4 regions of the Stenotrophomonas oahuensis genome follow, and region 3 is predicted to be linked to each of the others. Evidence: predicted binding sites of a transcription regulator. Region 3 holds the regulator's gene; each other region holds the start of a gene.

Region 1 (2,202 bases), 640 kb from region 3:
CTCGGCAATCGACACCGCCTGGTCCACGGTAGCGGCCACCAGCACGATCACGAACTCCTCGCCGCCATAGCGGAACAGGTAGTCGCTGCCACGGGTGAACTGGCTCAGCAGCCCGGCCACGTGCTGCAGGGCGCGGTCGCCACCGTCGTGGCCGTGGGTGTCGTTGATCACCTTGAAGTGGTCCAGGTCCAGCAGCAGCACGGCGAACGGTGTATGCGAACTGCTCGCCAGTTCGATCTCCCGGCGCAGCACGGTCGGCAGGAAGCGGCGGTTGAGCAGGTGGGTGAGGGCGTCGCTGCCGGCGTCCAGTTCGCCCACCCGCTCGAACAGCATGCCGAGCAGGGTGCGGATCTGCTCCAGCTTCTTGCGGATGTGCAGCAGGGCACGCATGCGGGTACGGAAGTCGCTGTGCGTCAACGCATCGGGCAGACGCGCATCGATGCGCTTGATCAGCGCGTCGATCTGCTGGGTTTCGCTGCTTTCGCCGAAGCTGGGGCGGCCCTTGTGGGTAAACCACAGTCCAAATTCGGATTCGGCCAGCCACGCCCCTTCCGTCTCTGCACGCTGGCTGGCCATGGCGTACAGCAGGCCGTTCTCCCAGTCCAGCAGCAGGGCGCGCTGCCGCTCGCGTTCGGTGCTGACATTCTGCACCAGCGAGAACAGGCGATAGGCCGAGTCGGTGCGCGCCGAGCGTTCGCGTGCATGCGCATAGGCCAGGGTCATGCCTTCCATGGCGATGTCGATCACCGCGCTGAGCGCATTGATCGCGCGGAAGGCAACGTCGGCACTCGGCGCGCGGTCCTGCAGCTCGGCGAACAGGTGCCGCTTGATCACGCGGGCACCGCGGGTCACCAGATCCACCGGGATGCCGACGCGGGCGTGTACGTCACCGATCACCCGCTGCGCGGCCACACTGGTGGGCACAGACGCCGGAATGGTCACCAGCAGTTGCTGCAGCCAGCGCTGCATCGAGGGTTGCAGATGCTGGCGAACCTGATCGTGTGACAGGTAGCGCGCGGCGCGCGGATCTTCCAGCAGTACCGCATAGAAGTTTTCCGCCAGCGCGGGAGCCACTTCAGGGGCCATCTGCTGCATCAGTGCCATCGCCTCCGCGCCGGCTTCCTGCAGGCTGAGCTGCCAGGCGGCGATCAACGCCTGGCTGGCGCGGTCCATCGATATCGTGTGCACGGAACTGTGACCTATGACTCAAAACATCAGTATCGGTGCCTGATCGCAAAGATGTAGGCGAAGTTGTCGCACCTGCGACGATTGGTCGCGGCCCGCGGGCGTCGTTCCTGCAATGTTATAAACACCGTAATAGTCTCCTCACGTTCCACCGCGCTAGCCTGTAGGCCTTGCACAGGAGCTGTTGCCATGGGTCACGACCACGATCACCTCCCCAGTGAGATCCGCCACGAGAAGCCGCTGTGGTGGGCGCTGGGGCTGACCAGCACGTTCCTGCTGGTGGAGGTGGTAGGCGCATTCTGGACCAACAGCCTGGCGCTGCTGTCCGACGCGGCGCACATGGCCACCGATGCGTTGGCACTGATGATCGCGCTGGTGGCGGTGCGGTTGAGTCGGCGTCCCCCGGACGCGCGCCGCACCTACGGCTACGCGCGGCTGGAAGCGCTGGGCGCGATGATCAACGGTGCGCTGCTGTTCGTGGTCGCCGCGTACATTCTGTGGGAAGCCATCGCGCGCTTCCGCCAACCGGTGGAGATTGCCTCCACCGGCATGCTGGTGATCGCCGCCTTCGGCTTGGCGATCAACCTGATCTCGATGCGCCTGCTGCGCGCGGGCAGCGGCGAAAGCCTCAATGTAAAAGGGGCTTACCTGGAAGTGTGGGCCGACATGCTTGGTTCGGTGGCGGTCATCGTGGGCGCGCTGCTGATCCGCTGGACCGGCTGGAAGGTGATCGACCCGATACTGGCGGTGCTGATCGGCTTGTGGGTGTTGCCGCGCACCTGGGTGCTGATGCGTGAAGCCATCAACGTGCTGCTGGAAGGCGTGCCCAAGGGCATCCAGGTCGACGCCGTGCGCGCGCGCCTGTGTGCCCATCCCGATGTGCGCGACGTGCACGACCTGCACGTATGGGCACTGGCTTCCAGCACGCCCGCGCTTACCGCCCATGTGGTGATGGCCGACGGTGTGGACGCCGACGGCCTGCGCCGCCAGCTGGGCAGCGCATTGCACGAAGACTTT
Region 2 (2,202 bases), 670 kb from region 3:
CGCACCACTGGCCAGCTGGCTGGCCTGGCGGGCGTTTTCGGCGGTGCTGCGCACGGTATCGGCCAGGTCCTTCATCGACACCGCGGTTTCTTCCAGCGAAGCCGCCTGCTGCTCGGTGCGCTGGGAAAGGTCGGCGTTGCCCTGGGCGATTTCGCTGGCGCCGAGTGCGATGGTATCGGCGGCGAATTTGATCTGGCCAATGATGCCGGCCATGGTCTCCATCAGCGCATTGACGCCGTGGCACAGTTCGGCAATCGGTCCGGTCTTGTCGTCCGTGGCGATCTGGTGAGTGAGGTCGCCCGCCTGCGCGGCCGCGACCACCTCGCGGGTCTGCGCCACCGCCGCCTGCAGGGCATTGGCATCGCGCACCTGGGCAGTCACATCCGTGGCGTACTTCACGACTTTGAAGGCGCGGCCGTTCATGTCCATGATCGGGTTGTACGAAGCCTGGATCCAGACCTCACGCCCGCCCTTGCCCAGCCGCCGGTACTGGCCGGCATCGTATTCGCCGCGACCCAGCTTTTCCCAGAACGCGCGGTACTCCGCGCTTTCCCGGTACGCCGGCTCGACGAACATGCTGTGGTGGCGGCCGCGTACTTCATCCAGGGTGTAACCGGTGGTGGCCAGGAAGTTCTCGTTGGCCCCCAGGATGCGGCCGTCCAGGCTGAACTCGATCACCGCCTGCGACTTGTTGATGGCCGCCAGCTGGCCGGCGAAATCGGCCGCCTGCATCTTCTGCGCGGTGATATCGGTGGCGAACTTCACCACCTTGTAGGCGCGCCCGTTGCTGTCGAACACCGGGTTGTAGGAGGCCTGGATCCAGATCTCACGCGCGCCTTTACCGAAGCGACGGTACTGCCCCGCATCGAACTCGCCACGCCCCAGCCGCTCCCAGAATGCACGGTACTCCGCACTCTGTGCCTGGACCGGGTCTACGAACATCGAATGGTGATGCCCCTGCACCTCCGCCAGCGTGTAGCCCAGCGTCTGCAGGAAATTGTCATTGGCGGTGAGAATGGTGCCGTCCAGGGCAAATTCGATCACCGCCTGGACCCGGTGCAACGCCGTCACCTGGGCTTCCAGTTCCTCGCGATGACGGGCTTGCGCCGCATCGTGATCCCGACGCACATCGCGACGGGCATGGAACAGTGCGCGCAGTCCGCGCCACGGGGAAGCTGGCAGCGCCACGGCACTGCGTTCGGTCAACGGCATCTGCATGCCAGAGATAAGCATTTTTGCGATCCTCGATGTTCGGTTGGCGGATGGGCTACGAAACAACGCAGACGTCCGGGGGCAAACAACGACGTCACTCCAGCCAGCCCCATGTGGAGCAGGCGCAGAAGGGTATCGACTAACTTGAGATAACCTTTAGTAGAAACTCGCGTGATAATGAATAATTAATATCAAAACCAGGTCACAGTTTTATATCGCCCATTCATTCATGTGTAAATACCCGTCGGGGATTCACTCAGAACCGCCATCATCTGGCGAGTCGAGCGGATCCGGCCCACCGTGCACCGGGTCTTCCACCTGCACGTTGTTGCGGCCCAGCGCTTTGGCGCGATAGCACTGGGCGTCGGCCGCGGCCACGGCCGCATCCACGCTGGTGCCACCGTGGATGGCGGCGATGCCGATGCTGGCCCCCACCCCCAGCCGGGTGGTGTCCCAGGGAATGGTAAGCACCTGCAGGGAATGCAGCAGATCGGTGCCGATCCGGCGTGCCCGCCGCAGTGAGCAGCCGGCCAGAATGACGGCGAACTCGTCGCCCCCCAGCCGTGCCACGATGTCGGAATCACGCACGCCGTGGCGCAGGGCGTTGGCCACCGCCCACAGCATGGCGTCTCCGGCCAGATGACCGTGGTTGTCGTTGATCGGCTTGAAGTTATCCAGATCGATGAACATCAGCGAGGCCGACTGCCCGGTCCGGGCCACGCGGGTGATGGCCTGCTGCAGGTGGGCCTCGAAGCCACGGCGGTTGGTGAGTTCGGTCAGCGGGTCAACCTCGGCCAGATGTCGGGCCTCGCGCTGACGGGCCCGCTGCTGGGTGACATCACGGATGACCCATACCGCGCCGTTGATCTCGCCTTCGTCGTCGCGCAGCCAAGCCCGGGTCAGGTCCACCGGCAGCAGGTGGGCCCCAACCGACAGCAGCAGGTCAGAATGCAGATCCACGGCATTGCTGTCCGGGTCCAGCAACACCTC
Region 3 (2,202 bases):
TGTCCTGCTTCTTGCGGTCGTCGTCGTTCGGCGGCGGCAGGCCCAGCGCACCAAAGCCTTCGTGCACGCGGCGCACGATCCCCACCACGCGGCGGATGATCTGGCCGGTAAGGTCCTGGTAGCTCTGGGTCAGCGCGATTTCGGTCAGGTTGTGGCGGATGCGGTCCAACTGCTGATCCTGCTCCGGATTCAGGCCTTCGGCACGCAACTGCTCGGTGAGCGAACGGCATTCCTCGGCCAGATCCAAAGTGCGGTGGGTGGCCTGTTCGGTCATCGCCACCACATGATCAAGGCGTGCGCAGGCGTCATCGAGCTCACCGGCTTCGGTGGGCACGGTGGGCAGTTCGCCCAGCGCCTGGCCCAGCTCGCGTGCCAGCCGGTTCAGCCCGGCCATCATCGGCTGGGTGCGCAGCGCGCCCAGCGCGTCGATTTCCCGACGCCAGCCGGCTTCGTCGCCGCTTTCCAGCGCGGCCAGGGCATCCTGCAGGCGCTGCACCAGCGCCGACTTGTCGCTGAGGGTTTCCATCAGGCGCTCGCTGCCAGTCGTTCGAAGATCTTGTCCAGCTTCTCGGACAGCGTGACCGCGGTGAACGGCTTGATGATGTAGCCGTTGACCCCGTTCTGGGCCGCTTCGATGATCTGCTCGCGCTTGGCTTCGGCAGTCACCATCAACACCGGCAGGGTCTTGAGCTTGGCGTCGGCGCGGATCGCCTTGAGCAGTTCGATGCCGGTCATCACCGGCATGTTCCAGTCGGTGACCACGAAATCGAACGGCTGGCTGTTCAGCAGCGCCAATGCGGCATGCCCGTCCTCGGCTTCGGCCGTATTGGTGAAGCCCAGATCGCCCAGCAGGTTCTTGACGATACGACGCATGGTCGAAAAGTCGTCGACGATCAGGATACGCATGTTCTTGTTCAAAGCACTTTCCTCGGTATCAAGTGTTCTCGAGGCCGGCGTCGGCCGCCTCGAAGATCTTCAGTCGGCCACGCAGGCGCAGCACCGCCTGGCCGTGGATCTGGCAGACGCGCGACTCGCTTACGCCGAGTACCGCGCCGATCTCCTTCAGATTCAATTCCTGTTCGTAGTACAGCGACAGCACCAGCTGTTCGCGTTCGGGCAGCAGGCCGATGGCGGCCCCCAGCTCGCGGCCGAACTCACCCCGTTCCAGCACCTGCTGCGGGGTCGGGCCGCCCTGGGCCACGGTATCCAGCTCGCCCTGGTCCTCGATGCGCGACTCCAGGCTGAGCACCTGGCCACGCGCGGCATCTTCCATCAGGCGCAGGTACTCGTTCAGCGGCATCTCCATCGCGGCCGCCACTTCGGTGGCGCTGGCGGCGCGGCCGGTGCTCTGCTCCAGCTTGCGGATGGCCGAGGCGGCATCGCGGGCACGACGGTGCACGGAGCGCGGCACCCAGTCGCCACGACGGATCTCGTCGATCATCGAACCGCGGATGCGGATCGAGGCATAGGTTTCAAACGAGGCACCCTGGTCGGCGTCATAGCTGCGCGACGCTTCAATCAGCCCCATCATGCCGGCCTGGATCAGGTCGTCGATCTCGACGCTCGCCGGCAGGCGCGCGGCCAGGTGGTGGGCGATGCGCCGCACCAGGTCCGAGTGCTGGGCAATGCACTCGGTGGCAGCAGCACGCTGCACCTCTTTGTATTGCGCGGCACCTTTCATGCGGCCACCCCACGCTGTTTGAGGATGCGTTCGAGGAAGAACTCGACGCCGCCGCGCGGTTCGGTCGGAGCCTGCCAGCGCGCGGTGCGTCGGGCGATTTCGGTGATGGCCTGCGCGGCCGGGCTGGACGGGTAGGCTTTGACCACCGGCTGCTGGCGCTGCACCGACAGGCGCAGCCAGTCGTCCTGCGGCACGCAGCCCAGATAGTTCAGCGAGACATCCGCCAGGAACTTGTCGCAGACCCGGCTCAGCTTTTCGTACAGCACGCGGCCTTCGTTCGGATCGCGGGCCATGTTGGCCACGACCTGGATACGGTCAACCCCGCGCTCGCGCGACAGCACCTTGATCAGCGCGTAGGCGTCGGTGATCGAGGCCGGTTCGTCACAGACCACCACCACGGTGTCCTGGGCGGCCTGGCAGAAGGTCAACACGCCATCGGTGATGCCTGCGGCGGTGTCGACGATCATGAAGTCCAGCTCGCGCTCCAGTTCGGAGAACACGTTGACCAGGCCGACGTGTTC
Region 4 (2,202 bases), 1.3 Mb from region 3:
CCATGCAGCCGTCGCCAGATCCACTGCAGGGCATGCGGCGGTGTGTCGTCCAGCTGTTCCAGCAGCGCCAGGGCCTGCGCCTGCCCGATCTGACCGTGGCGGCACAGCAGGCTGGCTGCCGCCGCCGCGCGGGCAAAGCGCAGGCTGCCGGCCAGGCCGCCCTCCGGGGTGTCAGTGTCGCGCAGCAGCGCGTCATGCACGGCCGGCGGCAGCTCCCATGCAGCAGCGATCCGGCTGGCCACCGGCAGGGTCCAGGTGTCGAGTAGCGTGCTGGCCAGCGCCTGCGAGGGCGGCGCGTCGGAATGGCGCGCGCCTGCATCCAGCAGGTGCCGCATCACCAACGCCGCGCCCAACCCCTGGGTCAGGCCCATCCATTGCGCCGCGAAGCCATCTTCCCCGGTGACCCGCCGGGCGTGGTCGGCCGCCGCACGCGACGCCAGCAGCGCATGCTCCCAGATCACCGTGCCGAATTGCGGGAACGCCTCGCAGTGCAGTTGCATGACCGGCTGCACCAGCACCGCGCTGATGATCTGGCGGATGCCGTCGGTGCCGACCAGGGTCACGGCGCGCTGCAGGCTGTCGACCGGCCTGGCCTGCAGCCGGTACAGCGGGCTGTTGGCAATGCGCAGCAGGTTGCCGGTCAGCACCGGGTCCTGCCCGATGATCACGGCCATGGCACGTGCCGAGGCATCGCTGTCGTTCACGGTCTGGATCAACTGCGGCAACAGTTGCGGTCGTCGCGGCAGATGCCGGGCGGACCAGTCCTGGGCCTCCAGCGCCTTGACCACCGCAAGCCGCAGCGCGGTTTCGTCGGCCACCGGCGCAGCCTGCCGACCGCCGATACGGGGTACCAGCGCCAGGGCGTGCAGCCCGGCCTGCAGGATCAACGCGGCTTCCCCGCTCGAGGGCTGAACCCCGCGCGGGGCGGGCTCGGAACGCTCGGTCGGGCGTGCGCGGGCAGCGCGGGTCGGACCGGCCACCGGCGCAGGCCTGCGCAGATACAGCCAGCCTCCCAGCGCGACGGCTACCGCCAGCCCCACCATGACCGTCACCGTCAGCATGTCGCCACCTGGCCTGTTACCGCACCCTGTGCACCCATCACATTTACTGCCTGCACCTGATCCACCCAGCCCCTGCCGGTGCCCACGCACCGTTGCCACGGCATCGGCGCGGCCGCTCACAACTTTAGAACTGCGTCACAGTTGCACCTGCGCCCGGGTGCCGGTCCCTGTGACGGCAGCATCCATCGGAATGCTCTAGAATGCGACCGCGCGACCCGTCTCCTGCTACCGACGATGTCGCTTTTTTTGTTTTACGCCCATCCTTTTGCTGGTACGTTCGCCGGTGTTGACCGCCGTTCGCCCCATCGGAGTCGCCATGTTATTTGAAACCCTCGAAACCGCCGGTCACGAACAAGTGGTGTTCTGCCACAGCCGCGACGCCGGGCTGAGGGCGATCATCGCCATCCACAACACCACCCTGGGTCCCGCCCTGGGTGGCGTGCGCATGCGGCCCTATGCCAGCACTGACGAGGCGCTGGCCGATGCACTGCGGTTGAGCCGCACCATGACCTACAAGAACGCGCTGGCGGGCTTGAACGTGGGCGGCGGCAAGGCGGTGATCATCGGCGACCCGCGCCAGGACAAGACCGAGGTGCTGTTCCGCGCCTTTGGCCGTTATGTGGATTCGCTGGGCGGCCGTTACATCACCGCCGAAGACGTCGGCACCGATGTCAACGACATGGAAAACATCTACCTGGAAAGCGAGTACGTCACCGGCGTGCACCAGGTCCACGGCGGCTCGGGCGATCCGGCTCCGTTCACTGCATACGGCGCGCTGCAGGCACTGATGGCCTGCCTGCAGCACAAGCTGGGGCACGAGGAAGTGGGCAAGACCAGCATCGCTGTGCAGGGACTGGGCCACATCGGCATGGAGTTCGTGAAGCTGCTGCGTGACCGTGGGGCCAAGCTGTACGTCACTGATCTGAACAGCGCGCTGGTGGACCGCGCGGTCACCGAATACGGGGCCGAAGCGGTGAAGCCGGACGAGATCCATGACGTCAACGCGGATGTTTTCGCGCCTTGCGCGCTGGAAGGTGCAATCAACCCCGACACCCTGCCGCGCCTGAAGTGCAAAATCGTCTGCGGCACCGCCAACAACCAGCTGTCCAGTCTGGAGGTCGGCGATGAACTGCATGCGCGC

The links. Region 3 encodes FliA, which starts transcription of late flagellar genes. Its sites were predicted from a motif close to TAAAGTTTNNCNNNCNNNGGCCGATAA; they were not measured.
Region 1: the regulator FliA is predicted to act here: its motif matches at 1,218-1,244, upstream of PDM29_RS13545 (GGDEF domain-containing protein).
Region 2: the regulator FliA is predicted to act here: its motif matches at 1,345-1,371, upstream of PDM29_RS19425 (methyl-accepting chemotaxis protein).
Region 4: the regulator FliA is predicted to act here: its motif matches at 1,162-1,188, upstream of PDM29_RS01625 (HDOD domain-containing protein).

The regions. Positions count from the first base shown of each region.
Region 1 is NZ_CP115541.1:3,035,989-3,038,190, forward strand. Features, by position in the region: gene PDM29_RS13545 (GGDEF domain-containing protein) at 1-1,188, opposite strand, end outside; gene PDM29_RS13550 (cation diffusion facilitator family transporter) at 1,375-2,202, shown strand, end outside.
Region 2 is NZ_CP115541.1:4,347,581-4,349,782, forward strand. Features, by position in the region: gene PDM29_RS19425 (methyl-accepting chemotaxis protein) at 1-1,233, opposite strand, end outside; gene PDM29_RS19430 (PAS domain S-box protein) at 1,465-2,202, opposite strand, start outside.
Region 3 is NZ_CP115541.1:3,673,144-3,675,345, forward strand. Features, by position in the region: gene PDM29_RS16425 (protein phosphatase CheZ) at 1-526, opposite strand, end outside; gene cheY (chemotaxis response regulator CheY) at 526-918, opposite strand; gene PDM29_RS16435 (RNA polymerase sigma factor FliA) at 935-1,681, opposite strand; gene PDM29_RS16440 (MinD/ParA family ATP-binding protein) at 1,678-2,202, opposite strand, start outside.
Region 4 is NZ_CP115541.1:347,652-349,853, forward strand. Features, by position in the region: gene PDM29_RS01625 (HDOD domain-containing protein) at 1-1,061, opposite strand, end outside; gene PDM29_RS01630 (Glu/Leu/Phe/Val dehydrogenase dimerization domain-containing protein) at 1,378-2,202, shown strand, end outside.